DNA from 3 places in the Streptomyces sp. NPDC015144 genome. Region 1 is predicted to be linked to each of the others. Evidence: riboswitches for the same ligand, from Rfam matches in the RefSeq annotation. Region 1 holds a riboswitch; each other region holds the start of a gene.
What was found. A riboswitch is a leader RNA that binds a small molecule or an ion and turns the genes downstream of it on or off. The one in region 1 is predicted to bind thiamine pyrophosphate.
Positions count from the first base shown of each region.

Region 2: linked by a shared signal. The riboswitch ahead of ACF08W_RS22575 (thiamine ABC transporter substrate binding subunit) and the one ahead of thiC (phosphomethylpyrimidine synthase ThiC) in region 1 are both predicted to bind thiamine pyrophosphate.
Region 3: linked by a shared signal. The riboswitch ahead of thiO (glycine oxidase ThiO) and the one ahead of thiC (phosphomethylpyrimidine synthase ThiC) in region 1 are both predicted to bind thiamine pyrophosphate.

Region 1 covers NZ_JBIBUU010000009.1:239,782-243,722, forward strand. The annotation lists gene ACF08W_RS18210 (YibE/F family protein) at 44-1,483, opposite strand; TPP riboswitch at 1,515-1,648, shown strand; gene thiC (phosphomethylpyrimidine synthase ThiC) at 1,641-3,416, shown strand; gene ACF08W_RS18220 (hypothetical protein) at 3,585-3,941, opposite strand, start outside.
Region 2 covers NZ_JBIBUU010000013.1:151,928-155,868, reverse strand. The annotation lists gene ACF08W_RS22580 (ABC transporter permease) at 1-384, opposite strand, end outside; gene ACF08W_RS22575 (thiamine ABC transporter substrate binding subunit) at 480-1,589, opposite strand; TPP riboswitch at 1,663-1,779, opposite strand; gene rlmN (23S rRNA (adenine(2503)-C(2))-methyltransferase RlmN) at 1,879-2,985, opposite strand; gene ACF08W_RS22565 (GntR family transcriptional regulator) at 3,578-3,941, shown strand, end outside.
Region 3 covers NZ_JBIBUU010000003.1:273,812-277,752, reverse strand. The annotation lists gene ACF08W_RS07905 (Rv2175c family DNA-binding protein) at 1-233, opposite strand, end outside; gene ACF08W_RS07900 (NAD(P)/FAD-dependent oxidoreductase) at 296-1,555, opposite strand; TPP riboswitch at 1,640-1,752, shown strand; gene thiO (glycine oxidase ThiO) at 1,750-2,964, shown strand; gene thiS (sulfur carrier protein ThiS) at 2,961-3,191, shown strand; gene ACF08W_RS07885 (thiazole synthase) at 3,194-3,941, shown strand, end outside.

The DNA.
Region 1 (3,941 bases):
GCGGGCCCCCGCCGGACGGGTGAACTGCCCGCCCGAGGGGCGGTCACGGCTTCGCCCTTCGGCGACGGCCCCTGCCCGCCCCCGCCCACGCGGGCGTCGGAGCCCCGGCTTCCGCGCCCGGACCCGCACGGTCCGCCGAGACGACCAGTGCGGCGAGCGCCGTCGTCACCGGAACCGAGGCGACCAGCCCGATCGAGCCGACCAGCGTCCGAACGATCTCCTCCGCCACCAGCTCGCTGTTGGCCACCGTCCCCATGCTGCTCTGCGCGACGGTGAACAGCAGCAGCAACGGCAGGGCCGCGCCCGCGTAGGCGAGCACCAGCGTGTTGACGACCGAGGCGATGTGGTCGCGGCCGATCCTGATCCCTGCCCGGTAGAGGTCCCGCACACCCAACGTCGGGTTCGCCTGGTGGAGTTCCCAGACCGCCGACGTCTGGGTGACGGTCACGTCGTCGAGCACGCCGAGCGAACCGATGATGACACCGGCCAGCAGCAGCCCGCTCATGTCGATGTGCGGGTAGAGGCCGTGGATGAGACCGGTGTCGTCATCGGTGTTGCCGCTCAGGCTCGCCCACCCGATGAAGAGCGACCCGAGCAGCCCGATCAGCAGCAACGAGACCAGCGTGCCGACCACCGCGACCGAGGTGCGGGCGGTCGGGCCGTGGCACATGTAGAGCGCGATCAGCATGATCGCACTGGACCCGACCACCGCGACGAGCAGCGGATTCGAACCCTGGAGTATGGCCGGGAGGATGAAGAGGGTCAGCACGGCGAACGACACGGCCAGCGCGATCAGCGCCATCACCCCGCGCATGCGCCCCACCGCGACCACGACCAGCGCGAAGACCCCGGCCAGCAGGGTCATCGGGAACTTCCGGGCCACGTCCGTCACGGAGTACTGGAGCTCGTGGGGCGCGTCGGGGGCGTACGCCGTCACCACGCCCTGCCCCTCGCGCAGTTTGCGCGGTGAGTCGGGCTGGACGATCTCGGTGAAGGTCCGCCCCTTGTCCCGGCCGGTCGTCACCTCGATCGTCGCCTTCTCGCAGAGCCCCCGCTCCTTCCCCGCGTCCGGCGCGGTGGAGCCGTCGAGCGGCGTCTGAACAGCGTTCACGTCCTTGCAGTTCACCTTGGTGACGGTCACCACCTTTCCCTGCTGGGTCTGCCGGTCGAAGCCGACGCCGGTCCGCTCGTGCGGCGGCGTGCCGCCCGGCCAGAGCGCCACCAGACCGACGAGAACGGCGGTGGCGAACGGAATCAGTACGGCCGCGATGACCTTCCGCAGATGCCGGGAACCGGGTGCCGCGGGGCCGTGGCCGTGAGAATGGCCGTGGGAGTGGTCGTACGCGGATCCGGGCGGCTGGTCGTTCGTTCGGCCGTGCGTTCTGTCGTGGGGTACGCCCTGAGACCGGGCCTGTGGTTCGTGGTCCGTGTGGGGAGAGGTCACCGGCCGATCATCGCAAGAACGGCCGGGCCCTCTGTTCATCGCGCCGGACGGGGCGCTAGCGTGGAGGAACCTTTGCACACGCGGGAGCTCGGAGCACCGGGCTGAGAGGGCGCTGACATCCGTACGTCCGTACGGGACAGGCTGCGCCGACCGCCGAACCTGTTACCGGGTAATGCCGGCGTAGGGAGTAGGTCTCATGACCACATCGGACGCACGCACGCCTGCCTCGGACCAGAGCGTCGAGGCCGGGAAGTCCATCGGCTGGCACAAGGGATACGTCCAGGGCTCGCGCCCGGACCTCCGGGTGCCGGTCCGCCAGGTGCACCTCAGCAACGGCAAGGCCGTGACGCTGTACGACACGTCGGGTCCGTACACCGACCCCGCGGTCGACACCGAGGTCCGTCGCGGACTCGCACCGCTGCGGGAGAACTGGATCACCGCCCGCGGCGACACCGAGGAGTACCCCGGCCGCCCGGCCCGTCCCGAGGACGACGGGCTCAGGCACACCTCGCCGCGTGGTGGGCTGCGCAACCTCGACGCGGTTTTCCCCGGACGCCCGAGGCTGCCGCGCCGCAGCGGCACGGGCCGCCCGGTGACCCAGCTCGCGTACGCCCGCCGGGGCGAGATCACCCCGGAGATGGAGTACGCGGCCATCCGGGAGAACGTCGAACCCGAGGTGGTGCGCGAGGAGATCGCGGCCGGCCGGGCCGTACTGCCGGCCAACGTCAACCACCCCGAGACCGAGCCGATGATCATCGGCAAACGGTTCCTGGTGAAGGTCAATGCCAACATCGGCAACTCCGCGGTGACTTCCTCCATCGAGGAGGAGGTGGAAAAGATGACCTGGGCAACGCGCTGGGGCGCCGATACCGTCATGGATCTGTCCACCGGGCGCAACATTCACACCACCCGTGAGTGGGTTCTCCGTAATTCACCCGTTCCGATCGGTACCGTCCCGCTCTACCAGGCACTCGAAAAGGTGGACGGTCGGGCGGAGGAGCTGACCTGGGAGATCTACAAGGACACGGTTGTCGAACAGGCCGAGCAGGGCGTCGACTACATGACCGTCCACGCCGGCGTACGCCTCCCGTACGTACCGCTGACCGCGCGCCGCAAGACCGGCATCGTCTCCCGCGGCGGCTCGATCATGGCGGCCTGGTGCCTCGCGCACCACAAGGAGTCCTTCCTCTACGAGCACTTCGAGGAGCTCTGCGAGATCCTCGCGAGCTACGACGTGACGTACTCGCTGGGCGACGGCCTGCGGCCCGGATCCATCGCCGACGCCAACGACGAGGCGCAGTTCGCCGAGCTGCGTACGCTGGGCGAACTGAACGCGGTGGCCAAGCGGTTCGGCGTTCAGACCATGATCGAGGGGCCGGGCCATGTCCCGATGCACAAGATCAAGGAGAACATCGACCTCCAGCAGGAGATCTGCGAGGAGGCGCCGTTCTACACGCTCGGCCCGCTGACCACCGACATCGCGCCGGCGTACGACCACATCACTTCGGGCATCGGCGCGGCGATGATCGCGTGGTGGGGGACGGCGATGCTCTGCTACGTCACGCCGAAGGAGCACCTGGGCCTGCCGAACCGGGACGACGTGAAGACCGGCGTCATCACGTACAAGATCGCGGCGCACGCGGCGGATCTCGCCAAGGGGCACCCGGGGGCGCAGGACTGGGACGACGCGCTCTCGGACGCCCGTTTCGAATTCCGCTGGGAGGACCAGTTCAACCTGGCCCTCGACCCGGACACGGCACGGGAGTTCCACGACGAGACGCTGCCGGCCGAGCCCGCGAAGACGGCCCACTTCTGCTCGATGTGCGGGCCGAAGTTCTGCTCGATGAAGATCTCCCAGGACATCCGGCGTGAGCACGGAGGCACGGCGGAGGAGATCGAGGCGGGCATGGCGGAGAAGTCCAAGGAGTTCGCGGCGAGCGGGAACCGGGTGTACCTGCCGATCGCCGACTGACCGCCCGCTGAGCCGTCGTGCTCCGGGCGGCTGTCGTCCGGAGCACGACGGGTTGCCGCCGAAGTTCCCCCGTCCGGTGGCGGGGCTCGGCGCGGGCCCCGGGGACGGACGGGCCGAAGAGCGCGCGGAGTGATCCCTGCCCGCCGGCCGCCGCCCGCCGGCCGGCGATCAGTCGCGCTCGTGGTCGGGGCCGCCGAAGTCGGGGCTGGTGAAGTCCGGCGAGGTGAAGCTCGGGCGGGGGCTCGTCGTCGAGACGTCGTCGGGGCTGGTGAACCCCGGCGCGATGTGGCCGACCTTGGGGATGCGGTTGGCCGAGCGCCGGGGTGTGCGCCGGGCGCGCCCGGCTTCCGGGTCGGCGAGCGCGTCCCGGAGGAACGGCAGGATGCCGCGCTCCAGCAGGGCGTGGCGCCAGGCCTCCCGGGCCCGTGCCACGTCCTCCGGCAGCTCCTCCTCCAGCTCCTCGACGGGCTGCGGCTCCGACGCGTCCCGCAGCGCGGTGACCATCAGCCCGATGGCGGCCACCAC
Region 2 (3,941 bases), on a different contig from region 1:
GATCGCCCAGACGGTGGTGTCGAGCCGTACGCCCCAGAGTTCGTCGAGGAATCCGCCGCGCCCGAGCAGGGCCAGGAAGGCGGTCCCGACGACGACGGTCGGCAGCACGAACGGCACCGTGACGACCGCCCGCAGCAGTTGCTTGCCGGGGAAGTCGAAGCGGGCGAAGACATAGGCGCCGGGCAGCGCGATCAGCAGGGTCAGGGCGGTCGAGGCGAGCGCCTGCCAGCAGGTGAACCAGAGCACCTCGCGGATCTCCGGCCGGCCCAGCACCTCGCCGATCCGCCCGAACTGCCAGACACCGTCCGTCTTCAGCCCCCGGCCGACGATCGCGGCGACGGGGTAGGCGAAGAACAGCGCGAAGAACGCGACGGGCACGGCCATCAGACCGAACCGCGTCGCGCCCCGCCGCAGGGCCGGACCGCGGGCCGGGCGCACGGCTCCGCCGCCCGGTCCCGGCCCGCGTCCCGCGGTCCTCGTTACTTCACGACGAGCGAGGACCACGACTGGACCCACTGCTCACGGTTCTTGGCGATCAGTTCCGGGGCGACGGTCCCGGGCCGGTCCACCGTCGCGCCGAACTTCGTGAACAGCTCCGGCAGCTTCGCGTCCCCGGAGACCGGGTTCACGAACATGTTGAGCGGCATGTCCTCCTGGAACCTCTTGCTGATCAGGAAGTCCAGCAGGGCCTTGCCGCCCTTCTCGTTCGGCGCCCCGTCCAGCAGCCCGGCGAACTCGATCTGCCGGAAGCAGGCGCCGGTGACCACGCCGGTCGGGGCCTGGGCCGGCTGCGGCTTCGCGTACAACACCTCGACGGGCGGGCTGGAGGCGTACGAGACGACGAGCGGCCGGTCTGCCTTGGCCTTCTTGCCGCCCGCCGAACCGGAGAACTCCTCGTTGTACGCCTGCTCCCAGCCGTCGACGACCTTGACACCGTTGGCCTTGAGCTTCTTCCAGTAGTCCTGGTAGCCGTCCTCGCCGTAGGCCGCGACGGTGCCGAGCAGGAAGCCGAGGCCGGGCGACGAGGTCGCGGCGTTCTCGGTGACCAGCAGGTTCTTGTACGCGGGCTTCGCCAGGTCGTCGAAGCTGGCCGGCGGTGCCAGCTTCCTGTCGGCGAAGTACTTCTTGTCGTAGTTGACGCAGATGTCGCCGGTGTCGACCGGGGTGACCCGGTGCTCGGCGTCGAGCACGGTGTCCTTCGCGACCCGGTCGAGGCCCTTGGCCTCGTACGGGGTGAAGAGCCCGCTGTCGAGGGCGCGGGAGAGCAGGGTGTTGTCGACGCCGAAGAACACATCGCCCCGGGGCGAACCCTTGGTCAGGATCTCCTGGTTGAGCGCGACGCCCGCGTCCCCGCTCTTCAGTACCTTGACGGTGTAGCCGGTCTCCTTGGTGAACTCCGCCAGGACCTCCTTGGAGGCGTTGAAGGAGTCGTGGCTGACCAGCGTCACGGTCTTGGAGCCGGGGCCCTTGGTGCCGCCGGAGCCGGCGGACGTGTCGTCGGAGCCTCCGCATCCGGCGAGTGCGGTGACGCCGACCGCGGCGGCGAGGGCCGAGACCGCGAGCCGGCCGGTCCTGTGTGTGGTGCTCATTGTGGATTCCTCCTGGGTTTTGGCCAGGAAGAGACGCGGCCCCACCCGCGGAAAGCGGGCAGGGCGCAACAGCATGAGTTGATGACCGAACTTCCTACCCGGAATGACCCGGGCGAGGTTCAGAGGGTCTGCGGCCGACCTGTCCTCGGTGCCGCACTCTCAGCGCTGTGGCGCTCCCCTGTCGGAATATGAAGTTGATTTCGGGCACAGAGTACACGGGCCTCGACGGCCACCCCGGGGGGTGTCCGTTCCGGCCGTCCTCCACCGGACCGGACACCCCCCGGCGCACTCAGCGCTCGGACGCCGCCAGCTGCCCGCAGGCCCCGTCGATCTCCTGGCCCCGGGTGTCCCGCACGGTCACCGGCACGCCGTGGGCGGCGATCGCCTCGACGAAGGCCCGCTCGTCCTCGGGCCGCGAGGCGGTCCACTTGGAGCCGGGCGTGGGGTTCAGCGGAATCAGGTTGACGTGTACACGCTTGCCCTTGAGCAGCCGGCCCAGCCGGTCGCCGCGCCACGCCTGGTCGTTGATGTCCCGGATGAGCGCGTACTCGATGGAGATGCGACGGCCGGACTTCTCCGCGTACTCCCACGCGGCGTCCAGCACCTCGGCCACCTTCCAGCGGGTGTTCACCGGCACGAGGGTGTCGCGCAGTTCGTCGTCCGGCGCGTGCAGCGACACGGCGAGCCGGCACTTGAAGCCCTCGTCGGCGAAGCGGAGCATCGCCGGCACCAGGCCCACGGTGGAGACCGTGATCCCCCGCTGCGAGAGCCCCAGTCCGTCCGGCTCCGGGTCGGTCAGCCGACGGATCGCGCCGACCACCCGGTTGTAGTTGGCGAGCGGCTCGCCCATGCCCATGAAGACGATGTTGGAGAGCCGGGCCGGACCGCCGGGGACCTCCCCGTCCCGCAGCGCCCGCATGCCGTCGACGATCTGGTGGACGATCTCGGCGGTGGACAGATTGCGGTCGAGCCCGGCCTGCCCGGTCGCACAGAACGGGCAGTTCATCCCGCAGCCCGCCTGCGAGGAAATGCACATCGTCACGCGCTCGGGGTAGCGCATCAAAACGGACTCCACGAGCGTCCCGTCGTGGAGCTTCCAGAGCGTCTTGCGGGTGGTGTCGTCGTCGCAGCTGATGTGGCGGACCACCGACATCAGGTCGGGGAACATCGCCTCGGCGAGCTTCTCCCGCGAACCGGCGGGAATGTTGGTCCACCCGGCGGGGTCGTGCGTGTACCGCGCGAAGTAGTGCTGCGAGAGCTGCTGGGCGCGGAACGGCTTCTCGCCGATCGCGGCGACGGCCTCCCTGCGCTCGGCGGGCGTGAGGTCGGCGAGGTGCCGCGGCGGCTTCTTGGCTCCGCGGGGCGCGACGAAAGTGAGTTCTCCGGGCTTAGGCATGGTTCATCCAGTGTCGCAGACACGCCGTGGTCCTCCGGGCCGTCGCCCAGCTCAGGCCAGGCGACGGCTACGCGGAGCCGGTCGTCATTGGTCGTCACCGGTTGTCACTGGCAACCCTTCGACGGCCCACAGACGGCCCGGCGTCATGGCTCTACCACAGGTAAAAGCCCCAGGTGGGGAACCGCGCGCCCGCAAGGCATGCCACCATCGGTGCGCTTCCCAGCAGCTCTTACCGCTTCTTGCGGATGCTGCGCTTCTTCGCCTTGGCTTCTTTCTCCTTGCGCTGCGCGACCCCATAGGCGGACCAGGGCCCCTGATGCTTCGCGCAACGAGAGGTGCCTACTACTGCGAGATTTCGGCACGCCGTACCGGCATTGGTTCGAGCGCCGCACTTGGACTGTGATGCCATTGCCTGCCCTCCATGAATCTACGAGTTCTGGACCAGGGGCAGGCTTCCACTGAGTGCCGCGCCGGAGGAGGCGTATCCGCGAGGCACGGAAGCACGCTCGGGATCACCCGCGCTGCCCCTCCGACAGGCAGGCGAGGGCTGGTGTGCCAAGCTGTAATGACCACCCTAGGGAAGTGAGGAGTAATGGCGGAAAACGCCAGGGACATCGCCGACGTACTGCGTGAACGCATCCGCTCCGGCGATCTGGCTCCCGGCGTGCGACTGCCCGGCGAGCCCGCCCTAGTGAAGTCGTACGGAGTAGCCAAGGAGACAGCACGTCGGGCCCTGATGCTGCTGGTCAGCGAAGGGCTCGCAGTGCGCCGCAAGGGAAGCGGCACATACGTCCGGGAGTTTCAGCCCATCCGTCGGGTCGCGAATCGTCGACTCGCGCAGGAAGGCTGGGGATCGGGACGATCGATCTGGAGTTCCGACGTGGGCGAGCGCCCCATGCAGGTCACGGACCTTCGTGTATACGAGGCGCCGGCCCCGGCTGACGTGGCGCGCGTCC
Region 3 (3,941 bases), on a different contig from region 1:
TCGTCCTTCAGGAGCGTCAGGGTGCCGGCGAGGCCCTTGACCACCTTGTCGCCGTCGATGAAGGCGGCGGGCACCTGGAGCGTCCGGTTCTCACCGCGGCGCACGGCGATCAGCTGGCCCTCCTTGACCAGCTGGCGCACGCGCGTCACCTCGACACCGAGCATGTCGGCGATGTCGGGCAGGTGGAGCCAGGCGGGTACGAGAGCATCGGTCTTCGCGTCAATCTCGGTCACAGGGACAAGCCTGCCATCCCGCACCGACAGCCGACACCCGGACTCCGCCCTTCAGGGCCGCGCTACCGCAGCGCCGCCGACTTCAGCGGTACGGCGGGGTCGGCCACCGCCCCGGGATCCAGCCGCGTTCCCGCCTCGATGAGCTTGCGGCCCTGCGCCAGGTCGCGGGGGCGCCCCACGGCGAGCACCGCGACCAGCACGCCGTCGCGCAGCCAGCACACCGACCAGGCGGGGCCGGCCGGATCGCCGCGCCACAGCAGGGTGTCGGCGCTCCCGTGGTGGCCCGCGTACTGGACGAAGCGGTCGAACTGCTCGGACCAGAAGTACGGCACCGGGTCGTAGACCGGCGGCGCGGGGGCGTCGTCCGAGGCCCCCGCGGCCAGGATGTGGGCGGCGGCCGTGCGCGGGCCCTGGAGGGCGTTGTCCCAGTGGTGGACGAGCAGGCGCTCGCCGTAGCGGGCGGAGGGGAAGGAGGCGCAGTCGCCGACCGCGTACACATCGGGCAGCGAGGTGCGCAGCGCCTCGTCGGCGGTGACCGATCCGTCGGGGCCGAGCGCGATGCCGGAGCCGGCCAGCCAGCCGGTGGCCGGGCGGGCGCCGATGCCGACGACGACGGCTCCGGCCGGGATCGTCCGGCCGTCGGCGAGGACCACCCGGCCCTGCTCGACGCGGTCGACGCGGGTGCCGGTGAGGAGTTCGGCGCCGCTGTGCGCGTACCAGGCGGCCATCGGGGCGGCGACCTCGGCGGGCAGCGCGCCGGCGAGCGGGCGGTCGGCGGCCTCGACGACGGTGACCGCGCAGCCGGCGGCGCGGGCCGCGGTGGCGAACTCGGCGCCGATCCACCCCGCGCCGACGATCACCACGTCGTGCTGCTCGTGGAGGACCGGCCGCAGCCGGGCCGCGTCGTCCAGGGTGCGCAGCAGGTGGACGCCGGAGACGCCCTCGGTGCCGGGCAGGACGACCGGTTCGGCGCCGGTGGCGATCACCAGGACGTCGTAGGGGACGGCGCCCGCCCCGGTGTCCAGCTCGTGCGCGTCCGGCCGCACTCCGGTGACCTCGACGCCCAGGCGCAGTTCGATGTCCAGCGCCTCGAAGTCGATGTCGAACGCGGAGCTCTCGGCCGTGCCGAGCAGGACCGCCTTGGACAACGGGGGCCGGTCGTAGGGCTGGTGGGGCTCGGCTCCGATCAGCACGACCGGGCCGGTGAAGCCCTGCTCCCGCAGGGCCACCGCGGTCTGCACCCCGGCCATGCCCGCGCCGACGACCACGACGCGGCGCCCGGTCCGCCCGTCCGGCTGCTCTGACTGCTGCTGCTCGCTCACCCGTGACACCTTACGCATCTGATGATCAGTCAGGAAGGGGCGGGTTCTCGGCCCCGGCCGGGACGGGGTCTAGGCTGACCCCCGTAGAGCACTCGCGGGAGCCCGGACGCACCGGGCTGAGAGGGAGGCTGGCCGGCCTCCGACCGTACGAACCTGATCCGGGTCATGCCGGCGAAGGGAGGGGCTGGAAGCCCATGCGTTCCCCTCGGAACGGAAGCGGTTACGACGTCCTCGTCATCGGGGGCGGGATCATCGGTCTGGTGACCGCCTGGCGGGCCGCCCAGCGCGGTCTGCGCACCGCGGTCGCCGACCCCGAGCCGGGCGGCGGGGCCGCCCGGGTGGCGGCCGGGATGCTGGCCGCCGTCACCGAGCTGCACTACGGCGAGGAGCTGCTGCTCGGCCTCAACCTCGCCTCCGCCGCCCGGTATCCGGCCTTCGTGGCCGAGCTGGAGGAGGCGAGCGGGCGGGAGACCGGTTTCCGCGCCTGCGGCACCCTGGCCGTCGCGCTGGACTCCGACGACCGCGCCCATCTGCGGGACCTGCACGCCCTGCAACGGCGTTCGGGGCTGGAGTCGGAGTGGCTCACCGGCCGGGAGTGCCGCCGGCTGGAGCCGATGCTGGCCCCGGGGGTGCGGGGCGGTCTGCGGGTCGACGGCGACCACCAGATCGATCCGCGCCGGCTGGCCGCCGCCCTGCTGACCGCCTGCGAGCGGGCCGGGGTGGTCTTCCACCGCGAACGGGCGGTGCGGCTGGCCGTCACGGGCGGCCGGGCCGCCGGGGCGGTGCTCTCCGGGGGTACGGAGCCGGCGGCCGACCAGGTCGTGCTGGCCGCGGGCAGCCTCAGCGGCCGACTGCCGGGGGTGCCCGAGGAGGCCGTGCCGCCGGTCCGGCCGGTGAAGGGCCAGGTGCTGCGGCTGACCGTGCCCGCCCGGTACGCGCCGTTCCTGAGCCGGACGGTCCGGGCCGTGGTCCGGGGCAGCCACGTCTATCTCGTACCGCGCGAGAACGGCGAGCTGGTCGTCGGCGCCACCAGCGAGGAGCTGGGCTGGGACACCACCGTCACCGCGGGCGGCGTCTACGAGCTGCTGCGGGACGCCCACGAACTGGTCCCCGGCATCACCGAACTGCCGCTCACCGAGACCCTGGCCGGTCTGCGCCCCGGCTCCCCCGACAACGCCCCGCTGCTCGGCCCCACCACCCTGCCCGGCCTCCACCTCGCCACCGGCCACCACCGCAACGGGGTGCTGCTCACCCCGCTCACCGGGGACGTCATGGCCGAGTTCCTCACCGGCGGCGAGCCGCCCGAGCAGGCCCGCCCCTTCACCCCGCGCCGCTTTCCGCCCGCCGCCTCCGGGAGCCCCGCCGCGGCTCCCGGAGCCTCCTCCGTACGTCAGGAGCAGCCCGCATGACCGAGCCCGTACACCCTTCCGCGCCGCTCTCCGTGTCGGTGAACGGCGCGCCCCGGCCCCTTGCCCCGGGCACCACCCTGGAGGCCCTGGTCGCCACGTTGACGGCGGCGTCCTCGGGGGTGGCCGCCGCCGTCAACGAGACCGTCGTCCCGCGAGGCCGGTGGGGCGCGACCGCGCTGGCCGACGGCGACCGGGTCGAGGTCCTGACCGCGGTCCAGGGGGGCTGACCGTGTCCGACGACGTCTTCGCCCTCGGTTCCGCCGTCCTAAGCTCCCGGCTGATCATGGGGACGGGCGGGGCGCCCAGCCTCGACGTGCTGGAGCGCTCGCTGATCGCCTCCGGCACCGAGCTGACCACGGTCGCCATGCGCCGCCTCGACCCGACGGTGGGGGGCTCGGTGCTCTCCGTCCTGGAGCGGCTCTCGATCCGGGTGCTGCCGAACACGGCGGGCTGCTTCACGGCGGGCGAGGCCGTGCTGACCGCCCGGCTGGCCCGGGAGGCGCTGGGCACCGACTGGATCAAGCTGGAGGTGGTGGCCGACGAGCGGACCCTGCTGCCCGATCCCGTCGAGCTGCTGGACGCGGCGGAGATCCTGGTGGACGAGGGGTTCACCGTTCTGCCGTACACCAACGACGATCCGGTGCTGGCCCGCCGCCTCCAGGACGTGGGGTGCGCCGCGGTGATGCCGCTGGGCTCGCCCATCGGCTCCGGGCTCGGCATCCGCAACCCGCACAACTTCCAGCTGATCGTGGAGCAGGCCCGGGTGCCGGTGATCCTCGACGCGGGCGCCGGGACGGCCTCCGACGCGGCGTTCGCGATGGAGCTGGGGTGTGCGGCGGTGATGCTGGCGTCCGCCGTGACCCGGGCGCAGGAGCCCGAGCTGATGGCCTCGGCGATGCGGCACGCGGTGGCGGCCGGGCGGCTCGCGTACCGGGCGGGCCGGATTCCGCGCCGCCACTTCGCCGAGGCGTCCTCGC